DNA from 3 places in the Epibacterium sp. HA2-3 genome. Region 1 is predicted to be linked to each of the others. Evidence: riboswitches for the same ligand, from Rfam matches in the RefSeq annotation. Region 1 holds a riboswitch; each other region holds the start of a gene.

Region 1 (7,620 bases):
CTCTGCGGCAGAGGCCTCGGTGGGGATGCCGAGATCCTCTTCGACGCCGGTGCCTTGGGCTTCGGCGCGGATGTCGGCAATGAGCCGATCGCGGCGCGCCGGATCAAGACCATCGGCGGTGGAATACTCGTCCAGCAGGCTCTCGAGCCGTCCCATTCCGGCTGGCAGCGTGGTTTCAGCCAGCGGCGGCGGCATATGGCCGAGGGTGAGCGCACCGATCCGGCGCTTGGCCTGTGCGGCCTCGCCCGGGTCGTTGACGATGAAGGGGTAGATCACGGGCAGATCCCCCGCGAGCACCTCGGGCCAGCAGGCCCCAGAAAGTGCCACGGCCTTGCCCGGCAACCATTCGAGCGTACCATGTGCCCCCACATGCACAAGCGCATCCACCTGGTCACGAAGCCAAAGGTAGAAAGCAACATACCCATGGCAGGGCGTGCGCTCGAGGTCGTGATAGTCGTCATCGCGGGCTTGCACGTCGCCGCGTTCCGGTTGCAGCGCGATCAGCGCTTTGCCGGCCCGCAGCGCGCGAAAATGGAAGACGCCATCGCGTACGGCTGGATCCTGTTCGGGCGCCCCCCATGCGGCCTTGAGGTCATCGCGCAAGGCTTCGGGCAGCTTGTGGAGCGCCGCGATATACTCCGAGAGGGGCCAGGTCAGAGTGTCCTCGGACAGACGCGCGCCGAGGTCCGCCTCAGGGGCGACGTCATAGCCATCCCGGGCCAAGGCGCTCAGGATCTCTGCGGTAGAGGCGAGCGCATCCAGCCCGACCGCATGGGCGAGGTTGTAGTCGCGTCCGGGATATGTCGAAAGCACCAGCGCAAGGCGTGTCTCGGCGCGCGCCTGTCGTGCCAGCCTGAGATGCGCCTCGATCCGGTCGAGTGCTGCGGAAATGCGTTCGGGATCGGCGCGATGGGTGAAGCGAGAGTATTGCAGATCCGGGTCGCGTTTTGTCGGCGCCTTGAAGCTGACCACTCCTGCAAAGAGCCTGCCGTCCACTTCCGGCAGCACCACATGCATGGCCAGATCCGCAGGCGAGAGGCCCCGGTCCGCCAGATCCCAGTCCTTGCGTCGCGCGGTCGAGAGCGCGACCTGGAAGACGGGACATCCTACAAGGCTCAGGGGCGAGGCGCTGCCATCGCGCCCCTGCGCCGAAAACGCGGTGGCATTGATGATCGCAACCGGCGCGCGCTGCGAAAGCTCTGCCCGTAGCCATTGGACAGCGGCGGGGGCTTTGAGGCTGGGGGCGAAAGCACCAAAAGCCGCATAGCCACGCGCGCGCAATCCCCGCAGGATTTCATCGATCGGAGCCGTATCAGCGGAGGTCAGATAGGAGCGATAAAACGTCACCAGCACCAAGGGCTTATGGGTCTTGGGTAGGGCGCTGAGCGCGCCCTCGTCGGGATCGTAATAGCCAAAATCCGGCACCGTCTTTTGACCAATCACGGGGCTCGCATAGAGCCCCGACGCCAGTGCCAGTTGCGCCAGCGCGGCCTGCGCGGCCACGGCCCCGCCCGCATCGCAGAGCGCCTGAAGACGGCGCAGGGTCGAGATCGGCAGGGTCGAGAGCTCGTCAAGGCGGGGATCTTCCCGACCGTCGGCAGGCAGGACGGCAAGCGCAATGCCCTTGCGCCGGGCCAGGTCCTGAAGCGTCGCCAGACCGTAGGACCAGTAGCTCTCGCCACCAATCAGACGCACCAAGACGCCTTTGGCGCCTTCGAGGGTTTGCTCGGCGTAGACATCCACCGAGAGCGGATGTTTGAGCGCGACCAGATTTGCGAGCCGGGTCGAGGGCAATTTGCCCGCCGCGCGGTGCCAGCCTGCCGCAAAGGCGCCAAGGTCACTGTCGGAGAACGACAGCACCACCAGATCGCCAGGGGTCTGCCCGACGTCATAGGGGGTGTCTGTTTCTCCGAGTCCGTGGCTCTCGCGGAAGACGACGTGCATGAGGGTGGTCCGCTTCGTTCAAATCGGAGAGGGCAGCGTCAGACCCTGTATGGGTGCAAAGCGCCCTCCCGGGGAGGGTCGGGCGGGACCTCACGGCGAGAGGTCAGCGCCCTTGGTGTGGAAACTCAGGCCCCGAGGTCGGCGTGGATGCCTGCTGTGTCGATGTTATCATGCTCGGCGATCACCACCAGCTGGGTTTTGCGCTCCTGTGCGCCCCAGGGTTGGTCGTATTGCGCGCGCAGACGTTCGCCCACTGCTTGTACCAGCATTCGCATCGGTTTTCCTTCCACGGCCACATAGCCCTTCACCCGCAGGATGTTGCGGCTGCGGGCCATCTCGATGATCCGTTTTTGCAGGTCTTCGGGGTCGGATACTTCGCCCATTTCGACCACGATCGATTCAAAATCGTCATGTTCGTGATCGTGATGTCCGTCGTGATGGCTCGGGCGGGCATCAAGGTCGTCTTCGGCTGCAGCTTCCAGTCCGAGGATCACGCGCGGATCGATCACGCCTTCGGTCATCGGCAGAATCGGCAGTTTGCGCGGGGCCTCAGATTCGATGATCGCGCGGGCTTTGTCGACACCGGCCTCACCGGCGAGATCGGCCTTGGACAACAGCACAATATCGGCGCAGGCGATCTGATCTTCAAAGACTTCGGAGAGCGGGGTTTCGTGATCGAGGCTCTCGTCTGCCTCGCGCTGGGCCTGCACGGCGTCCAGATCTGGGGCAAACTGGCCCTTGGCGACGGCCTCGGCATCAGCCAGAGCGATCACACCGTCAACGGTGATGCGCGAGCGGATCGCGGGCCAATCAAAGGCCTTGAGCAGCGGTTTGGGCAGCGCCAGGCCAGAGGTCTCGATAACGATGTGTTCGGGCGGTTCGGGCAGCGCCATCAGGCTCTCGATGGTGGGGATGAAATCATCTGCCACGGTGCAGCAGATGCAGCCGTTTGCGAGCTCCATGATGTTCTCTGCGGGGCAGTTGTCATCCGCGCAGGATTTCAGGATGTCGCCATCTACTCCGGCGGTGCCAAATTCGTTCACCACCACAGCGAGGCGCTTGCCCTGCGGGTTCTGCATCAGGTGACGGATCAATGTGGTTTTGCCCGCGCCCAGAAAACCGGTGATGACGGTGACGGGGATCTTGTTCAATGAGGTCATGTGAGATCGGCCTTTCGGATCAATCCTTTGCGCTTTGCAACGCAGGTGTGTCTGGGGTGTCTTCGGTCTGAGCGCCGGGGGCTTGTGTCGGCGTGAGCGCAACACTTGGCATGGAGACGGGCGGGATGCGGGCGATGGATTGCTTGCGAAACACCACGGGGCGCTCGCGCCAGGGCACGAACCCATCCTCGGTCGAGGCATAGGCGGCCGCGCCGGCAAGGATCTCGTCGAGATGCGCGTCGGGGTCGAGATCGCCGTAGATATAGCCCCAGCGCGCAGGGCCGCCCGATAGATGCAGCGTGCAGGACCGCTTGCAGGCCGAGAGACATTCCACCCCACGGACGGTGACGCCTTCGGGCAGGGCGCTGCCTGCCAGCCGGTCCGCCAGAATACGTCCCGGGCGCGGAGCCTCGGGGTCGCTGCCTTCTGGGCGGCAGGTGGTGCAGACGGTCAGAACGACCGGCTCCGGACCTTGATCCTCTGGGCTTTGATCGTCCGGGCTCTGATTGGGGATCTCTCCCATGCGGCCTTTTCTCCTCCTCTGGGGCGAAGCGGGGCAGGCCAGATGGGGGCGCGCGCAAGTGCTGGCAGGCCCTCAACCGGTCGCGGCACACCCCGTCCGCCGGTTCTCACGCGTTGGCAGGTCTCCCGGCTTGCGGATAGATCGGCCCCGAGTGGGGCGCGAACGGTCTCCCTGCCTTCCCGGCCTGCCCACAAGGGGCGCGCCAGTGGCGGTGGAAGACCTCTCCGGTCACGGTCGCGGGGGCGGCTGTGTTTGGAGCAAGGATGATCCCGGCCCGACACATTCCCTCTTCGCCCAAAGGCTGTCACCTTCGGGAACCAACGAAATTTCCTTGCGCCATGGGGCATGTCTTTGTCAAGAGATGGGCAAACCCTGGGTCAGACCCGCAAGGAGCAAGACAGTGAGCGACCAGACATCCCAAAAGTCCGAAACCGGCATCTCAGAAGAAGAAGCGGCACGCCATGCCTCGAAGATGGCCAAAAAGAAGGCCGCGCGGGACCGGATGATGAAGACGAAAGATGGCGAAAAAGGTCTGATTATTGTTCACACCGGCCCGGGCAAAGGCAAATCCTCTTCGGGATTCGGTATGATCATGCGCTGTATCGCCCATGGCATGCCCTCGGCGGTGGTGCAGTTCATCAAGGGGGCCTGGCAGACCGGCGAACGGACGCTGATCGAGGAAAACTTCTCGGATCTCTGTCAGTTTTACGCAATGGGCGAGGGGTTCACCTGGGAGACGCAGGACAAGGCCCGGGATATCGCCGCTGCGCGCGCGGGCTGGGAAAAGGCCAAGGAGATGATCCTTGATGAGAAGAACACGATGGTTCTGCTCGATGAGATCAACATTGCGCTGCGCTATGAGTATCTTGACCTTGAGGAGGTTCTTGAGTTCCTCGTCGAGCACAAACCGGCGATGACGCATGTGGTGCTCACCGGGCGCAACGCCAAGGAAGAATTGATCGAGATTGCGGATCTGGTCACAGAGATGACTCAGGTGAAGCATCCCTTCCGTGCCGGGATCAAGGCGCAGAAGGGCGTGGAATTCTAAACCCCAAACGCAGGGCGCGGGGTGGGGATGCGAGTCGCTGCCTCGCGCTCCGGGATATTTCTTGTTAGAAGAAGAGGGGCCGCGGGCCCCTCATTTTTGTTTTCCGTTGAGCTTTTAGCCGGTGATGCGCGCCTCGATGTAGCGGTTGACGGCACCGCGAGCGTCTGCATCAAGACGCAGGCCGAGTTTGGTTCGGCGCCAGAGGTAGTCCTCTCCGGAGCGCACCCATTCGTTTTGAATGGTCCAGTCCAATTCGCGCGCGGTGATGGTCGCGCCAAAATCCTCCCCGAGATCCGACGGGGTGGTCGCATCGCCCAGAACATCCCAAGCCTCTGTGCCATAGGCGCGGATCAGGCGGCGCACGGCATAGGGGGTGAGGAATGGATAGTCCTGCGCGAGTTTGGCACCCAGTTCCGTCACGCCCTCGACGGGGAAGTCGCCACCGGGCAGAGCGACACCGGCCGTCCATTTCTCAGGCAGCTCTGGAAAGACTTCGTTGATCTTCTCGAGCGCGGCTTCGGCGAGTTTGCGATAGGTGGTGATCTTGCCGCCAAAGACGTTGAGCAAAGGGGCTTGGGCGGTGTCGAGTGTCAGCACATATTCACGCGTCGCTGCCGACGCCGAGCTGGCGCCATCGTCATAGAGCGGGCGCACGCCCGAGTAGGTCCAGACGATCTGCTCGCGCGTGACGGGGCGCTCGAAGTAGTTCGAGGCAAAGCGCACCAGATAATCCTGCTCTTCCTCGGTGCAGACGGGTTTTGTTTCGGGATCTGGGTGATCTGCATCCGTGGTGCCGATGAGGGTGAAGTCTTCCTCGTAGGGGATGGCAAAGATGATGCGCCCATCCTGACCCTGGAAGAAATAGCAGCGCCCATGATCATATAGCTTGGGCACGACGATATGGCTGCCGCGCACGAGGCGTACGTTTTCGCGGCTGTTCTGGCCCAGCTTCTGGCGCAGCACATCTGCAACCCATGGGCCACCGGCATTGACGAGCATCTTGGCGCGGCGCGTTTCTTCCTCACCGGTGGCAAGATCCCTGAGGCGGATCTCCCAGTGATCGGCGTGGCGGGTGGCGTTGATGACTTCGGTGCGGGTCAGGATCTCTGTGCCGCGGCTTTCGGCGTCGCGCGCATTGAGCACCACGAGGCGGGCGTCCTCGACCCAGCAGTCGGAATATTCAAAGGCCTTTTTGAATTTGGATTGCAGAGGCTTGCCTGCCTCGTCACGGGTCAGATCCACCGTCGTGGTGCCGGGCAGGATGCCGCGTTTGCCAAGCGTATCGTACATGAAAAGGCCCAGCCGGATCAGCCACGCAGGGCGGCGGCCTTTCATCCATGGCATGAAGGTGGTGAGCAGTTTGGAGGTTGGTGTGGTGTTGTCGAACCGCATGTCTTTGTGAAAGGGCAGCACAAAACGCATTGGCCAGGAGATATGCGGCATCGCACGCAGCAGTACCTCACGTTCGATCAGGGCTTCCTGGACGAGGCGGAACTCGAAATATTCAAGATAGCGCAGCCCGCCGTGAAAGAGCTTGGTCGAGGCCGAGGATGTCGCGGACGCGAGATCGTTCTTTTCCGCGAGGGTCACGGAAAGCCCACGGCCTGCTGCGTCGCGCGCGATGCCACAGCCATTGATGCCGCCGCCAATGATGAAGAGATCGGTGATCTCGGTGCTTTGCGAGGAATCAGTCATTTGCGCTGCTTTCGTTTTCTGCGCCGCCGTCTGCGATGAGGATTCGTGTGCCAGCGGCCTCTGCGGCCTCGGCAAATTCCGCGGGAACGGGGCGGTCGGTGATGACAAGGTCCAGCTCGGCCAGCGCGCAGATGCGCACTGGGGCAGAGCGGTCGAATTTGCTGCCGTCGCACATCAGGATGCGCGTGCGGGCGTTTTTGAGGATCGCGCGGGCGACGGATACTTCGCGCGCGTCGTGGTCGAGGATGGCACCGTCGGCGTCCATGGCAGAGGCGCCGATCACGGCGTAATCGACCTTATAGCGATTGATGAACTCGACGGCCTCTTCGCCGACGATGGCGCCGTCGCTTTGCCGGATGGAGCCGCCAACAAGGATCAGGTCACGCGTCTCCATTTCCATCATCATATTGATAATGTTGATGTTGTTTGAGAGCACCGTGAGGCCCTTGTGGCCAGAGAGTGCACGCGCGACCTGTTCGGTGGAGGTGCCGATATTGAGCGCGATGGAGCAGTTTTCCGGGATCACCTCAGCCGCCAGAGCTGCCATCGCGCGCTTGCCGGTCGCGTTGAGGCTGCGCCGTTCGGCATAGCCGCGATTTGACGCCGAGCTGATGCGCACCGCGCCGCCATGCACGCGGCTGAGCTGCCCTCGGGCAGAGAGGTCACGCAAGTCTGTTCGCACCGTCTGCAAGGATACGCCAAAGCGCTGCGCGAGGTCTTCGACCTCGACGCGATCCTGCTGGGTCAGCAAGGAAAGGATTTCGTTTTGGCGGTCGTTGGCGTCCATTTGCTTTCCTTTTCGCGAATACTTTTAGGCGAATGCAGGTATATTGTCACTATTGATTTTCGTTTTGGTATTGGGTGGCATCAAAAAGAAAGCCCCTCGCACAAGGGCAGAGGGGCTTTGTCTCGGTGTTTGACGCGAATCTGCTCAGGGCTGGCGTGGTACAGATGCAGCCGAGGAAAGGGCGATGAGGTGGTTGTCCCAAGCCAGGGGCGCCTGTGCGAGCGTCGTTACCTCTGTGCCGATCTGGGCCATGATCCCGGTTCCGGTGCTCACCAGAAAACCGTCTTTCAGCGGCGCCAAACCGCAGACATCCGAGAGGGCATGTTCCGCATGCAAGGCACCGCTCGTGCAGTCCACCACCTGCACCACACCGCCGCGCGGCGAGGTCACAGCGAGTGCGGTCTCATCTCCTGAGAACGCAATCGAGCCACCATAGCCATTGAGGTTGCGCAGGCGCGGGTCA
Region 2 (7,620 bases), on a different replicon from region 1:
GAGAATATTGGTCTGCGCAAAGCCAAAGGCGCCACCGATCTGGTCAATGAGGCCAAAACCGGGGGTGTAGAAGAACATCCAGATATTTGCGACGGCAATCATGGGCAGCACGGTCGGAGTAAAATAGGCCATCCGCACAAAGCCCCGTCCGACCATCTGGCGATTGACCCAAAGCGCCATGATGAGCGCAATCACCACCGACAGCGGGATCGTTCCAGCAGCATAAATCGCGTTATTCCAAAGGACTTTCCAGAAAACTGGATCGGCGATCAGCGTCTCGTAATTTTCAAGCCCTGCCCATTTGGCCGGGCGCCGCCCGCGAGGCGTCGTGAAAAAACTGCTCCACAAGGTCGTCAGCGCAGGCAGATGGGTAAAGGCAATCAGAAACACAAGCCCCGGAAGCAGCAGGAGCCAAGCATGTATCCAGCTTCTTGTTTGCAGCATCAGGGCGTCTCCAGAAATGAGGCGCGCCACCCGAGGTGGGGCCGCGCGCCGAGCGTAAACTTAACGGTAGTCCTGAAGGATCGCGTCTGCCTTCGCCTGCGCTTCTTTCAGGGCTTCTTCGGAGGTTTTTTGACCGGTGATCGCAGCGGCAAGCGCATCGTTGAAAATACGGGTCACACGCTGGTTTTCATAGGTCGAAAGCTCCGCGACCGCGTGCTCAAGCTGATCACGAGCAACGAGAACCGGGGGAAATTCAGAAGCGTAGGCTTTCATCGCTTCGCTTTCCCAGGTTTCGGGACGCGGGGCGACATAGCCCGTGGCGATGGTCCATTTGGCCGACTGTTCCGGGGCGGAGATCCATTTGACAAAATCAAATGCGGCCTTTGCCTGGGCGTCCGATGCGCCTTTGAAGAGGTAGAAATTGCCACCGCCGGTCGGCGCTCCGCGACGCTTGTTGGCGGGCAGCATCGCGACACCAAAATCAAAAGGCGCATTGTTGCGCACATTCGTCAGGTTGCCAGTCGAGGTCCACATCATCGCGGTCTGGCCTTCAAAGAACGCTTTGGGCGTTGCGCCCCATTCGATGATGCCGGGGGCCATCACTTCATGCGTTTTGGACAGATCCACCAGATAGTCGAGCGCTTCCACAACCTTGGGATCATCGAAATTCACCTCATTGCCATCGGCATTGGCAAGGATGGCGTCATTCTCGGTGGTCAGCCCCTGGAACAGCCAATACGGAAACCCCGAAGATGGGATGCGCACACCCCATTGGGTCACATTGCCCGCGTCGTCTTTGAGCGTAAGCTTCTTGCCCATCTCGACCATCTCGTCCCAGGTCGCCGGGGGCGTTTCAGGATCGAGACCGGCGGCTTCAAAGGCCTCTTTGTTCCAATAGAGAACAGGAGTCGAGCGTTGGAACGGAATACCGTAAGTCTTTCCACCAGTTTGGGAATTTTCCATAAACGCGGGGTAGAAGGAGTCGAGCCACGCCTTGTCCTCTGCGCTGGTGGCAAAGTCATCGAACGGCAGGATGAGGTCTTCGTCCAGGAGGGTGAACATATCAACCGACAGGATCACCGACAGCTGCGGCGCGTTTCCGCCCCGCGCAGCGGTCAGAGCCTTGGCGACCGTGTCCTGATAGGAACCCGCGTAGATCGCTTCGATGTTCACACCCTCGTTCTCGGCCACATATTGCGCGGTCAGCTCTTCGATGGTGTCGGCCGCAGCTCCGCCAACGGCCACCGGGAAATAGAATTCTAGGTCCACATCCGCTGCGGCCGGGGCCGCAGCAAAGGCGAGGGCAGCAGCGGCCGCCTTGAATTTCGTCATCAGCATGGTGTTTCTCCGTCGCTATCACAGCCAGCTTTGTACCGGCATTGAACGCTCCTCTGGAAAAGTCGGGAGCCAATAGTAAGCCGCGCCCGCGCGGGGGATCCGCACATCGGACCACGGCTCATGAGTGAATCTCCTGCAGACGCGCGATCAGGCCTGGATCTTCCAGACGCGCGTTCCGGGTCAGGTCAAAGGCATGGATCTGCTCGGGCGGAACCGCCAATCTCAGCGTCTCGCCGGGGGTAAGACCGCGTGTGCCGGGCAACTTGGCCAAAATGTCGCCGCCTGCGCAGGTCAGCTCTACCAGAGTGTCCGCGCCGAGGAATTCCGCACCTTTGACCTCCGCGAGGATCGGGCCTTGGGCGGATTCCGTGAGTGCTTCGGGTCGCACCCCGATCCGAAGACTCTCGGGCGCGGCCTCAAGCGCCGCCCCAAAGGCTGCAGGAGACAGAAGATTCATCGGCGGGTTACCGATAAACCGCGCCGCAAAGGGCGTCGCGGGACGGTTGTAGATCTCTTCCGGGGCGGCGACTTGCTCAATCTGGCCTTTGTTCATCAAGACCACGCGATCAGCCATGGTGATCGCCTCGGTCTGATCGTGGGTCACATAGACCATCGTGAAACCGAGCGCGCGCTGCAGACGGCGGATTTCACGCCGCATCTCGTCGCGCAATCGGGCGTCCAGATTGGAGAGAGGCTCATCCATCAGGCAAACCGGGCGCTGCGAGATCACAGCCCGCCCCAGGGCCACCCGTTGCTGCTGGCCTCCTGAAAGCGCCGCAGGTTTACGTCCGAGATAGGGGCCAAGTTCGAGAAGGTCGGCCACATCCTTCAGACGGCGCTGACGCTCGCGTCGCGGCAGCCCTGCAACCTTCAGACCAAAAACAATGTTTTCCGCAACGGTAAGGTGGGGAAACAAGGCATAGGACTGAAACACCATGGAAATGCCACGCTGCGCAGGGCTCATCTGGGTCACATCGCGGTTCCCGATCCGAACCTGCCCCGTCGTCACCGCCTCAAGGCCTGCTATGATGCGAAGCGTCGTGGATTTGCCACATCCCGACGGACCCAGCACCGCAGTGAATGATCCCGCAGGAACGTCAAGGCTGAGACCTTCGAGCAAGACAGTCTCGCCCCAAACCTTGCGCACCTGCTCGAGTGCGATGGCCTGCCCCTGTGCAGTCGCAGTCATGGGCGACCTCCTGCATGACGAACGCCAGGCATATGGGCGTCAGAAGAGCAAAATACTCCGAGGTGTCTCTGGCGAGTGGATGAATCGTTTAGTTTCATATGAACCTGATAAGCGCTTCATATGAATGTAATGCGACAACTCGTCCAGGATCTCATACGCGCCCGACACAATGGAAAACGCCGCGCCCAACATGGGACGCGGCGTTTTGCCTCGTGCCTTGCGCGAGGCCTTATATGTCGACTGCGACTTTGCCGATTGGGTTGGAGCAGCAGGCGAGGATATAGCCCGCATCGATGTCATCATCCGAGATGCCCCCGTTGTGGACCATATGCACCTCGCCCGATGTTTTCTTCACCTTGCAGGTGCCACAGACACCAAAAGTGCAGCCTGAGGGGATATTGAGCCCATTTGCGCGCGCCGCTGCCAAAATGGTGTCGGTCTCCGCGACTTTTGCGGTCACGCCCGAGGCTGCAAAGGTTACCTCCGCCTTGGTGTCATCATCAGGCACCACGTCGTCAAAGTCCGGCTGTTCGGCAGAGGTTTCGACCGGCGCATGGAAGCTCTCCTGATGGTAGTTATCCATGTCAAAGCCAAGACCCGCCAGTGCGTCGCGCACCGCCTGCATGAAAGGCTCCGGCCCGCAGCAATAGACCTCGCGCTCCAGATAGTCCGGCGCCATGAGGCCCAGCATCAGCTGGTTGAACATGCCCTGATAGCCGGTCCAGGGGCGATAGGGATCCGGTTCCTCGACCACGAACTTCAGATCCAACCCTTCGGAACGGCTCGCCATTTGCTCGAGCCGCTGGCGGAATATGATCTCGGAGGGCCGTTTGGCGCAGTTCACAAACACAATGTCAAGATTGTCGCCATCATCCCACATATTCGTGGTCATCGACATCATCGGCGTGATGCCAGAGCCCGCCGAGATAAACAGGAATTTCTTCGCCGTGCTTCCTGCGTTGGTGAAGAGTCCCGCAGGGCCAAGCGCCTTGATGCGGCTGCCAGGGCGCAGGTTGTCCAGCATCCAGCGGGTGCCGATGCTGTCGGCTTGCGCCTTGGCGGTAATGGTGATCGTCCGCGGCCGCGAGGGCGAAGAGGAGATCGTGTAGGTCCGGTGCAATGGCCCACCTGGCACCGGAATTTCCAAGGTCATGAACTGGCCTGCGTCATACTCAAACAGGGCCCCCGAGGGCGCCTTAAAGGTAAAAGATGCCGTGTTGTCCATTTCGGGAATGATGGAGACGCATTCCAGCATCTCCGCATCAGTCCAGACGGTACGTTCGCTGTTTCTGGGCATCAGGGTCACTCCGCTGCGACGGCGTGTGGGCCGCTGTTGCGTTTGAGGGTGGAGAGATACCACTCCACAAATTGCAGGACGCCGCTCTCTTGGGTCGGGGAATAGGGCCCCGGTTCATAGGCCGGCGAGTTGATCCCCATCTGGTTGAACTCCACAACCTCGCGGTCTTCATCATTGGTGGCAATCCAAACCTCGGTGAGCCGCTGTAGATCGTAATCCACACCTTCAACCGCGTCTTTGTGAACCAGCCATTTTGTCGTCACCTCGGTTTCCGTGGGGCTGATGGGCGTGACTCGGAACACGATCGAATGGTCCGACAGGAAGTGGTTCCAAGTGGTCGGGTAGTGGAACTTGAGCAACGAGCCCGCATCCGCAAAGGCTGCACGGCCCAGCCAGCGACGCACGGCGGTCTTGCCGTCCATCGTGTAGCTCTCAGCGCCTTCTTTCAGGGGCATGCGCGCGACACGGAACTGGCCATCACCGCTGAGGTGGAACCCCGAAGGCATCCCGGCCTGCTCACAGCGGTCGAAATGAGCCTGCAAATTGCTCGGGGTCTCGCCACCTTCGATGCCGGTCACGGAGGGATCATCCGGGAAGGTCCGGCAGAGCGCGGGGTGATTGCCGCCGCAGTGGTAGCACTCGCGGTTGTTCTCCCAGACCAGCTTCCAGTTGCCGCGCTCCACGATGGAGCTTTCATGGGCGACCTTGGCGTTCGAGAGGTCATGAACCTCCAGATAGGGGCGGGCGACCTCGGCAAACCGTTCAAAATCCGGGGCCTCATCGGCGAGACAAATATAGATCAACCCAGCAAGCTCACGGCAGTGGACCGTCTTGAGCCCATGTTTGCTCGGCTCGAAATCAGGCCCCATATCACGCGCCCACAGCAGACGACCGTCCAGTTCATAAGTCCACTGGTGATAGGGGCAGACGAGCTTAGGGTTGTTGCCTTTCTTCGCCTTGCAGATCACCGAGCCACGGTGACGACAAGCATTGTGGAAAGCCCGAATGACATTGTCTGCACCGCGCACGATGATGACATTGTAGTTGCCAACCTGATGGGTGACGTAGCTCCCTGGCTTGTCCAGCTCGCAGGCGGGAATGGCAAAAAGCCATTCTTTGTAAAAGATCTCCTGAAGATCGGTCTGAAACACCTCGGCATCGGTATAAAACGCCTGATCAAGTGCATGTCCTGCGCGGTGGTTAGCGATCAGCGTGTTGATATTGCTGTGCATTTCCTGGCTCCGTGACAAAGTTCACATATGTGAACCTTCGCCCTGTTGGTAGAGTGCAAACGGCAATGGGATCCCGTGAGGCCGCGAGGGAGGTGCCCGCGTCCTTTTCAAGATGCCCAAACCGCCGCCCGCGGTTGACGATATCTGCCGAGGCTGGTTTCCGGGCTCTGGGGGTGACCTGCTGGTCGGAGCGCAACGCCTTCCCGGGTCCTCCTCCCAGTGGCAGATGTTACGCCCGCGAATCCCATGACCGTTGCGGGGGCAGCGCCGGAATCGCACCGGCTTCCCAATTCTCCGTCCGGAAAGCCCGGACAGCACCTCGTAGGGCAGAGTTGTATCGAGATTTGCCGCGCCCGATCTCCAATTTGCGACGTTGTTTATTGAGTTCGAGACAAGCCCGCCTCACATCCGCAAAAACATGCATGGATCGCGCAGCCTCTTGAACCTTTGGCCCATCGACGCATTTCTGAGACGCAGGCCGGAGCGCGCTCATCGGAGCTTTGCCAAACCAGCGCGAAGTTTGGGGTTGGCAAAGCCACTCAATTTGGTGATCCTGCCGCACATAAACAAATACGGTAAAATCCGACTGGGGAGGAAAATATGAAAAAATTCTTGGGACTTACCGCTGTTGCATCCGTGAGCTTTGCCTTTGCGGCAGAAGCCATGGCCACAGAGTGGAATGTCTCGGTTTGGGGCAAACGCCGCGCCTTTACCGAGCACGTCGAAAAGCTCGCTGAACTGGTGTCCGAGAAAACCGACGGCGAATTCACCATGAACATCAGCTATGGTGGACTGTCCAAAAACCGCGAGAATCTCGACGGGATCTCGATTGGCGCGTTTGAGATGGCGCAGTTCTGCGCCGGCTATCACCGCGACAAAAACCGCGTGATTACCGTTCTTGAATTGCCCTTCCTGGGCATTTCCAACCTCGAAGAGGAGGTTGCGGTCTCTAGCGCGGTCTACAACCACCCCGCCGCAGCCGAGGAAATGGCGCAGTGGAACGCAAAGCTGCTCATGACCTCGCCGATGCCGCAATATAATATCGTCGGCACCGGTGATGTGCGTGATGATCTGGCGGAATTCGAAGGCATGCGCGTGCGGGCAACCGGCGGTATCGGCGAAGCCTTCAAGGCTGTTGGCGCCGTTCCGACCTCCGTCACCGCGACCGAGGCCTATCAGGCGATGGAATCCGGTGTGGTCGACACCGTAGCGTTCGCACAACATGCGCATCTGAGCTTTGGCACCATCAACCGCGCTGACTGGTGGACCGCTAACCTCAACCCCGGCACCGTGAACTGCCCGGTTGTGGTCAACATTGACGCTTACGAAAGCCTCTCTGACGCCGAGCGCGAAGCGCTGGACAGCTCGGTTGCCGAAGCGCTGGATCACTACCTGGCGAACTACGGCGAGCTGCTGAAGAAGTGGGATAGCGTTCTCGAGGAAAAAGGCGTCGAAAAGGTCGAGATCTCGGAAGAGGTGCTCGCAGAATTCCGCTCTACTGCGGCTGAGCCGATCCGCGACGCTTGGATCAAGGATATGGAAGCACAGGGCCTGCCGGGTCAGGAGCTCTATGATCTGGTTCAGAAAACGCTCGCAGATCACCGCAACGGCAGCTGATCTGAACGCAATGGCCTATGGCCTACGGCCCGGACCAATTGGTCCGGGCTTCTGCGTATCTCACCAATAATCACATATCGGGGGAAGCTATGGCAGGTTCATCAACCGTGCTCAGCGATGCCAGCATTTTGTCAAAGCTGGATCGGGCCCTTTTGCCCATTGAGCGCGTCACAGCAATTCTGAGCGGTCTTGCGGCCTTTTCACTCATGTTCCTGGCCGCATATTCCGTGGCCGGCCGTCAGTTGGATCGGACATTTCTGGCGCCATTTTTCGACAAGATCGGCCTGATGGACGGCCCCCTGCCCGGCTATGTGGATTATATCGAAGCACTGATGCCCTTGATCGCCATCCTGGGCGTCTCCTATGTGCAACGCGAAGGTTCCCACATCCGCATGGACATCCTCGTGGGACGGCTAAAGGGTCGCGCGCTTTGGCTTTTTGAATTCATCACCGTGTTCTGCATGCTGGTGCTGGTGATCGCCTTGGTCTGGGGCTCCTGGGCC
Region 3 (7,620 bases), 1.1 Mb from region 1:
AGCGGCGATTGAGCTTGTTGCGTGCCAGTTTCAGGGATTGCACCAACAGTCGCGCCGCCAGAGTTTTGGGCTTCATTTCCAGACGCACGGTCATCCGCGTCCGTCGCGGAGACAAGGCCATCAGATCCACCCGCAACAGACCGGTCATGCCGCTTCCGGTGGCCGCAAAAACAACCGTGTTGGGCCGGTCGCATTCGGCGACCTCTACCCGCATTTTGCGCTCAGACCCACGGAACATAAAGACCACATCCCAAGATAGGTCTTCGGGCGCCGCATCACTGTCGCCGTTTCGGCGCACTTCAACGCCACGTCGGATTGCAGATCGCTCGAAGCTTTCAAAGTCCGTGACCGCCGCGAACACCTCGTCGATGGGGCTGTCGGTATCTTCTTTGGTTTCGAAGTGCATATCTCAGACCTGTCGTTTGGTCACGGGTTGGGTCGGCAAAACTGTATTTCACCGGGTGTTCTGGCTTCAAGATAACTTATGTTGGTTACTCAAGTGTATCTGCAACCCAGTTTTCCAAAAGAAAACCCGCAATCGCACCTTTTCGCGGGGCACGCACCGTGGGATGATGACCCGCGATTGCGTCCATCGCCTCTTGGCGTGTCATCCAGAATGCGTCTTCTAGCTCTTGTGGATCAAGGGTGATGTCTTCACTCAGGGCAACGCCGGAACACCCAAACATCAACGACATGGGAAAGGCCCAGGGCTGACTGGCAAGGTAGCCGACCTCGCCAACCTTCACTCCGGATTCTTCCAGTACTTCGCGCCGCACAGCCGCCTCAAGCGTCTCTCCGGGTTCCACAAATCCCGCAAGCAGCGAATACATACCCTCGGGCCATCCGGGCGACCGTCCCATCAGAACGCGATCCCCGCGTGTGATTAGCATGATGACCACCGGGTCGGTGCGTGGAAAATGCGGCGCGTTGCAGCTCGGGCAGCGGCGTTGCCAGCCAGCTTGCTCCACCCGGCTGGGCTCACCGCAGCAGGCACAGAACCCATGGCTCGCGTGCCAACTGAGCATTGCCTTGGCTGTTGCCGCCAGCTCTGCGTCACGGGCCGAGAGATGCGTCATGACCCGCCGCAATTCCAAAAAAGCATATGAATCCGGTAGGTCCGGATGACGCTGTTCGCTGGGATCGAGAAAACTGTCTAGCGTGGTTGTATCAAGCCCCTCAGGCTCCCAGTCCTCGAGGCTCACGGCAAAATACCCCGCCCCCTCTGCGCTCCGGCCCAGAAAAAGCGCCTCCGCACGGCGCCCAGAGACAAGCGGATCGCGCGCGTTCAAAAACGCCAGCCCCTCGATTTCGGCATGATCCGGCGCAAAAACGCACAAGGGTTTGCCACGCCACAAAAGCATGATCTGGACATCTGCGGCGTCCCAAAGCGTCTGAAGCGCACCGCCATCTGCACGCAAATGCGCGGCGCGATCGAGACCGCTGCCACCAAAGGTCACCTGCTCCGCTCGCTTCATAACCGCCTCACTTTCCGAAATTTATTTCAAGTCACCGTCCTATATAGGCGATGACTGGCCAGCCCGCGATAGGCGTGATGCCGTGATCGAGTCACACACACAAGCAAAAATGCCACGCTTTTCAAAAACTCAAAAAAAGCCCATCGCAGGGGTTTCTCAGAGGCCCATGTCTCTGTTCTTCTAATCGTTAACAAACAGATCTAGCACCGGGTGCGTTCCAAATCGGAACGGCGCCTGTGAGCGATGGTGAATGGCATAGAATGACCCAAGACGATCAAGATGCCACGGGAACGCAAGAAGAGGCGGGCGACCAACCTGGCGTGACGGGGCGGTTGCGCGTGCTTGCGACATCTGATGTCCACAGTCACCTTCTCGGCTTTGATTATTACGCCGATCAAGAGCACCCCGGCATCGGCCTCAGCCGCACGGCTCAGTTGATCGCAGAGGCCCGGAAAGAGGCAGCCGAAGCTGGTGATATTGCGGTACTCTTGGACAATGGCGACTGGCTCCAAGGTTCGCCGCTTGCAGAACCGGCTCTGGCAACGGACAGCGCCTTGGCACCTGCTATCCATGCATTTGAGGTCCTCGGGTATGATGCCGTCGGCCTCGGCAATCACGAGTTCAACTACGGCCTATCCGCCTTGTCCCGGGTTCTCTCAGCGCTCCCCTGCCCTGCGGTGAGCAGCAACATCACACCGCTTTCAGCAGATGACACCTTGCCAGTTCACAAACATCTGATCCTGACGCGGCACTTTCGAAGGGCGACAGGTGGCCAGGATGGTGTGGCGGAGGTCAAGATTGGCCTGCTGTCGGTGCTGCCCCCTCAAACCATGCTCTGGGACGCGGACCATCTGGCCGGACGCTTGCATGTGGATGACATGCTGCGCAGCGCAAAGGCTGCGATTTCAGACCTGCGGGCGTCCGGTGCGGATGTGGTGATTGCCCTCGCCCACACAGGAGAAGGCGATGACACTGCGCGGGACGGAATGGAAAACGCGCTTCGCCCCCTGTCGCGTCTGCCCGGTCTCGACGCAGCCATCGGAGGGCATACGCATTTGTTGCTCCCACCGCCCGACGGCTCGGGACGTGACTGGGAGATTCCGGTCGTCATGCCCGGGTCCGGCGGGTCTCATCTCGGGGTGATAGATCTCGGCCTGCGTCAGACGCCACAGGGCTGGCGCGTTGAAGGCGGCAGCGCGGCGCTACGCGCCGTAGCGCATCAAACCCGCGACGGTCTGCGCCCGGTTGTTTCTGAGGCACCAGATCTCGTTCTGGCGCTACGGGATGTCCACGAACAGACGCGTGCCGAGATGGCGGCAAAAGTCGGCACATTGTCCGAGGCACATCATTCCTATTTCACCTATTTTGCTGAAGATCGCGCCCTCGCACTCATTGCGACGGCACAGGCTGCCGCGGTGCAGCCGATGCTGCTGAAATCAGAGTATGCGGACCTGCCACTTTTGTCTGCCGTGGCGCCGGCCAAATTTGGCGGGCGCGCCGGGCCGCTCAATTACACGGACGTCCCACCGGGAGAGATCTCACGCCGTCATGTCGCAGATATTTACAGTTACCCCAACGAGTTGCGCTGCATCATCGTCAACGGCCATCAAGTGCGAGACTGGCTCGAGATGTCCGCAGGGCTCTTTAATCAGCTGGAGCCTGATGCAGACGCGCGCCTGCTGGCAGATCCTGCGCGTCCGGGGCACAACTTTGATGTCATTTTCGGCCTGCAGTATGAAATCGACCCTCGAGAGCACGCGCGGTTTGATGCCGAAGGACGCAGGCTCCATGAAGGGCCGGGGCGGATCAGGAACCTGCAGTGGAATGGCCGCCCCATGCACGGGGACCAGCAGTTTGCAGTCGCCTTCAACAGCTACCGCAGCAGCGGCGGTGGCAATTTTCGAATGCTTATGGATGCGCCCGGTCTGCCCCTGCCGCCGCAGATGATCCGGGATGTGGTCGGCGCCTATGTGGCCTCTGCACATGACCTTTCCGCCGTCTTTCCGGCGCCCTGGCGCTTCAGCCCGGACTTGGGTGTGGATGCGATTGCCCTCACGGGCCCGGGTGCCAGGCGCCACCTCCATGAATTGCCCGAGAATGTGGCCCGCTCCGCAACAGAGCTCGACACTGGGTTTCTGGCGCTGAAGCTGCGCCTCTGAGCGCGCGACACACGAGTATTCAAACCGGCAGCGGGTTGTCATCTTTCCGCGGCTTCCCTATATCGGGATTCGAGAGGTTGGCGCGGGCAAGCGCCTCGCCAACCTGGTCAGGTCCGGAAGGAAGCAGCCACAACGAGCCCCGCTTGGGTCGATGTCCAGCCTCTCACTTGTCACACGACCCCGCCCTAGGCGGGGTTTTGTGTTTGATGAGCCTGTTCCCTACCTGCACATCCTCGTATTGTCTTGCGCATCCCATGTGTCTTGTGCCGCGCCGCTGACCTATTTCGCGCTCGCAGAAAGATCCCAGTTGACGAGGCGACTTACCGCTGCGTAGCATCCAGACAGATGGTTCCTGCCTCTGTTTGGGGTGGGATGAAAAGGGAATACGGTGAGGCTTTGGACCATTGGGTCCCGCCAAGTCCGTGACTGCCCCCGCAACTGTGAGCGGCGAGTTCCCCGGCAAAGCCACTGACCCCAACGTCGTAACCGGCAAAAAAGGGTCGGGAAGGGCCGGTTCGCGATGACCCGCAAGTCAGGAGACCTGCCATCGGCAATGTAAACCTGAAGCCGGGCGGGGTGTCTCGGAGGAGGTCTGATGGCTGATCACTCCGCGCCCGAAGGGCCTGATCCCGTCCGATGTCCCGCTCATCCCTCCGGCCCCTTGATCCGAGTGCGGAGGGCACGAGAATGACGGACCACACAGAGACGCGTGACGCGGGCACGCATGAGTTTGTATCAACAACATGTTTGCACCTCGGGCGCCCCTGCCCAGCGGCGCAGCGGATGCTGGCGGCGCTGGCAAAAGCGCTCGACAGCGCCCGCGGGCTTACGAAAGACGATTTCGAAATCAGTGGTGAAAGCCGCCTCGATGGCTGTGAGAAAGCCTGCCCGGCGCGATTTGCCGCAAGTCATGCCCGTATTCGGGTGTTTTGCGATGTGCAGGCCACGACCAAAACAGAGACGCTGGACCGATTTGCGGATGCAATGTTGTCGGCAGACGGGGGCAGCGCGCATGGCACCTCCAGCGCAGACATGCCCCGCGCGTTTGGCGAAGCCCGCCCAGCGCGTCCGCCCGTGCAAGCGCCCTCAATTCGCCACCCGCAGGGGGCACAGAGACCACGTCTGATGAGCTAAGCTGCTCGGCCTATGCTGGCGGCGCTTGGCGACGGCGGCCATAGGCCCAAGCCATCTGCGCATCCGTTTCCACCGCACAGGGCCTCAGGGCCCTGAGCCGTGCAAGAGCTGCATCCGGCGGCTCGCCGCTTTCGATCATCAGCCGGAGCACTGCCATGCCGGATCGACCGCAGCCGCCACGGCAATGCACAAGGACACGCCCTCCACCCGACAAAGCCTGCCGCGCGAGCGCGCTGACCTGATGCCAATGATCCTCAAGATCCTTTGTCGGGGTCTGGTAATCCTCAACCGGCATATGAAACCAGCGGCTGCCAAGCCCCTGAATGTCCGTGCCCAGAGTCTCTACGCCAAGGATAACATGCTCGACGCGCGTGGTCATCGAGATCACCATAGACGGGCGCCATTCGTGGATCAGGCGCAGATCGGCGGCATAATCGCCCCCTGCACCGGGCGCCCGGCTCAGGGCGAGGATCCCATCGCCCACCGAAAGCGCATGTAGCGACAAAGTTGGTTCAGCCTGCTGCGGCTGCAATTTCGTAGCACTTACCATTTACTCTCCCCCCCGGGAGCCGCGGACCCATATCCGCGATACCGTCTTGTCACCTTAGCCTGCCAAAGCGTCCTACAGGTAGTCTTTTCTGTCACCTCGCCATTCTGCACGATCATCCCCAACAGCGGTGGACGAAGCTGTCGTCGGAGCTTAGTTTGCACGGAACACTTGGCGCTGGGGTCGAATCCGGCCTGCGCCCCCAAAGACCATTCGAAAGGCCCTCATGAGCGAGCACAGCCCCGAGATCTCTGACACAGTACAGAGCGGACAATATCAGGTTCTGGCACGCAAGTACCGGCCCGAAACCTTTGCCGATCTCGTCGGGCAAGACGCTATGGTGCGCACGCTCAAGAACGCCTTTGCCGCGGATCGCATTGCGCAGGCCTTCATCATGACGGGCATCCGCGGCACGGGCAAAACCACCACCGCGCGGATCATTGCCAAGGGCATGAACTGTATTGGCGAGGATGGCCAAGGTGGCCCCACTACTGAGCCTTGCGGCAAGTGCGAGCACTGCACCGCAATCATGGAAGGCCGCCACGTCGACGTGATGGAGATGGATGCCGCATCGCGCACCGGCGTGGGCGACATTCGCGAGATAATCGACAGCGTGGCCTACCGTGCGGCCTCGGCGCGCTACAAGATCTATATCATCGACGAGGTTCACATGCTGTCGACGTCGGCCTTCAATGCGTTGCTGAAAACGCTGGAAGAGCCGCCCGCGCATGTGAAGTTCATTTTTGCCACCACCGAGATCCGCAAGGTGCCCGTGACGGTGCTCTCGCGCTGTCAGCGCTTTGATCTGCGCAGGATCGAACCGGAGGTGATGATCAACCTCTTGCGCCGGATTGCGAGCAGCGAGCAGGCCGAGATTGCCGACGATGCGCTGGCGCTGATCACCCGCGCCGCAGAAGGTTCGGCGCGGGATGCGACATCGCTCTTGGACCAGGCAATCAGCCATGGCGCCGGAGAGACTACGGCCGATCAGGTCCGTGCAATGCTTGGCCTGGCCGATCGGGGCCGGGTGCTGGATCTGATGGATATGATCCTGCGCGGCGACGCCGCTGCTGCGCTGACAGAATTGTCCGCACAATACGCCGAAGGCGCCGATCCGATGGCGGTGCTGCGCGATCTGGCCGAGATCACCCACTGGGTTTCGGTGGTGAAGATCACGCCGGATGCCGCCGAGGACCCTACCATCAGCCCTGATGAGCGAGCCCGTGGACAGGATATGGCCGCGCGCCTGCCGATGCGAGTGCTGACGCGGATGTGGCAGATGCTGCTCAAGGCGCTCGAAGAAGTCGCCGCCGCCCCCAATGCGATGATGGCGGCCGAAATGGCGGTAATCCGCCTGACCCATGTGGCCGATCTGCCCTCGCCAGAAGAATTGCTGCGCAAACTGCAGGACACACCGCCGCCGCCACATCCAGGTGGGCCGGGCGGCGGACACCCCATGCAGGGCATGGGATCGCCTGCGGCGGGCGGGGGAGGCGGGGCTCCGGCTTACGCCTCCGCCCCGCCGCAAGGCGCCCCCAGTGGTGACCCGCGCGGAGGCCATACGATGTCGACTGCCAACGGACAGAGCGTAGCACTCGCACCGCGCGCCGACAGCGCGCTCGCGCGCTATCCCAGCTTCGAACATGTGATCGAATTGATCCGCCATCACCGCGATGTCAAACTGCTGGTGGAGGTCGAAACAGGCGTGCGGCTCGTGTCCTATCAGCCGGGTCGGATCGAATTCACCCCGGCCGCCAATGCCCCGCAGGATCTCGCGGCCCGGATCGGCACTGCGCTCCAGAACTGGACCGGCAGCCGCTGGGTCGTCTCGATCGCCCCGGATGGCGACGCGCCCACAATCGCAGAGCTGCGCGATGCGGCGCAGAACGCTCTGCGGGCCGAGGCTTCGGCACATCCGCTTGTTCAGGCGGTCCTTCAGAATTTTCCCAAGGCAAAGATCACCAAGATCCGTACCCAAGAGGAGTTGGCCGCCGAGGTTCAGGCCGAAGCCCTGCCCGAGGTCGAAGACGAATGGGACCCCTTCGAGGAGTGACCCAAGCGCCGGCGCGCAGCACCAGAGGCTTTGCCCTTGCCTGCACGCAGCCGCTCACATATCTAACGGGGCAAACCTGACATCAGGAGTGATAGGATATGTTTAAAGGCCTTTCCGGCCTCGGCGATATGGCCGGGATGATGAAAAAAGCCCAAGAGATGCAGTCCAAAATGGGCGAAATGCAGGAAGAGCTGCACAATATCATGGTTGTCGGCGAAGCCGGTGCCGGGCTGGTCAAGGCGACCGCGAGCG

What was found. A riboswitch is a leader RNA that binds a small molecule or an ion and turns the genes downstream of it on or off. The one in region 1 is predicted to bind cobalamin.
Region 2: linked by a shared signal. The riboswitch ahead of ACZ1HH_RS15985 (aromatic ring-hydroxylating oxygenase subunit alpha) and the one ahead of ACZ1HH_RS10265 (DUF1636 family protein) in region 1 are both predicted to bind cobalamin.
Region 3: linked by a shared signal. The riboswitch ahead of ACZ1HH_RS00870 (hypothetical protein) and the one ahead of ACZ1HH_RS10265 (DUF1636 family protein) in region 1 are both predicted to bind cobalamin.

The regions. Positions count from the first base shown of each region.
Region 1 is NZ_CM172490.1:2,185,624-2,193,243, reverse strand. It holds gene cobN (cobaltochelatase subunit CobN) at 1-1,944, opposite strand, end outside; gene cobW (cobalamin biosynthesis protein CobW) at 2,070-3,104, opposite strand; gene ACZ1HH_RS10265 (DUF1636 family protein) at 3,124-3,627, opposite strand; cobalamin riboswitch at 3,726-3,964, opposite strand; gene cobO (cob(I)yrinic acid a,c-diamide adenosyltransferase) at 3,989-4,675, shown strand; gene glpD (glycerol-3-phosphate dehydrogenase) at 4,790-6,370, opposite strand; gene ACZ1HH_RS10250 (DeoR/GlpR family DNA-binding transcription regulator) at 6,363-7,157, opposite strand; gene ACZ1HH_RS10245 (DUF1513 domain-containing protein) at 7,302-7,620, opposite strand, start outside.
Region 2 is NZ_JBVFUL020000002.1:307,114-314,733, forward strand. It holds gene ACZ1HH_RS15965 (carbohydrate ABC transporter permease) at 1-444, opposite strand, end outside; gene ACZ1HH_RS15970 (ABC transporter substrate-binding protein) at 505-1,782, opposite strand; gene ACZ1HH_RS15975 (ABC transporter ATP-binding protein) at 1,901-2,971, opposite strand; gene ACZ1HH_RS15980 (FAD-binding oxidoreductase) at 3,201-4,268, opposite strand; gene ACZ1HH_RS15985 (aromatic ring-hydroxylating oxygenase subunit alpha) at 4,274-5,500, opposite strand; cobalamin riboswitch at 5,635-5,837, opposite strand; gene ACZ1HH_RS15990 (C4-dicarboxylate TRAP transporter substrate-binding protein) at 6,101-7,117, shown strand; gene ACZ1HH_RS15995 (TRAP transporter small permease subunit) at 7,207-7,620, shown strand, end outside.
Region 3 is NZ_CM172490.1:181,641-189,260, reverse strand. It holds gene ACZ1HH_RS00890 (SRPBCC family protein) at 1-406, opposite strand, end outside; gene nudC (NAD(+) diphosphatase) at 492-1,475, opposite strand; gene ACZ1HH_RS00880 (5'-nucleotidase C-terminal domain-containing protein) at 1,736-3,634, shown strand; RNA gene ffs (signal recognition particle sRNA small type) at 3,705-3,803, shown strand; cobalamin riboswitch at 3,964-4,197, shown strand; gene ACZ1HH_RS00870 (hypothetical protein) at 4,322-4,768, shown strand; gene ACZ1HH_RS00865 (protein-tyrosine phosphatase family protein) at 4,779-5,318, opposite strand; gene ACZ1HH_RS00860 (DNA polymerase III subunit gamma/tau) at 5,542-7,368, shown strand; gene ACZ1HH_RS00855 (YbaB/EbfC family nucleoid-associated protein) at 7,467-7,620, shown strand, end outside.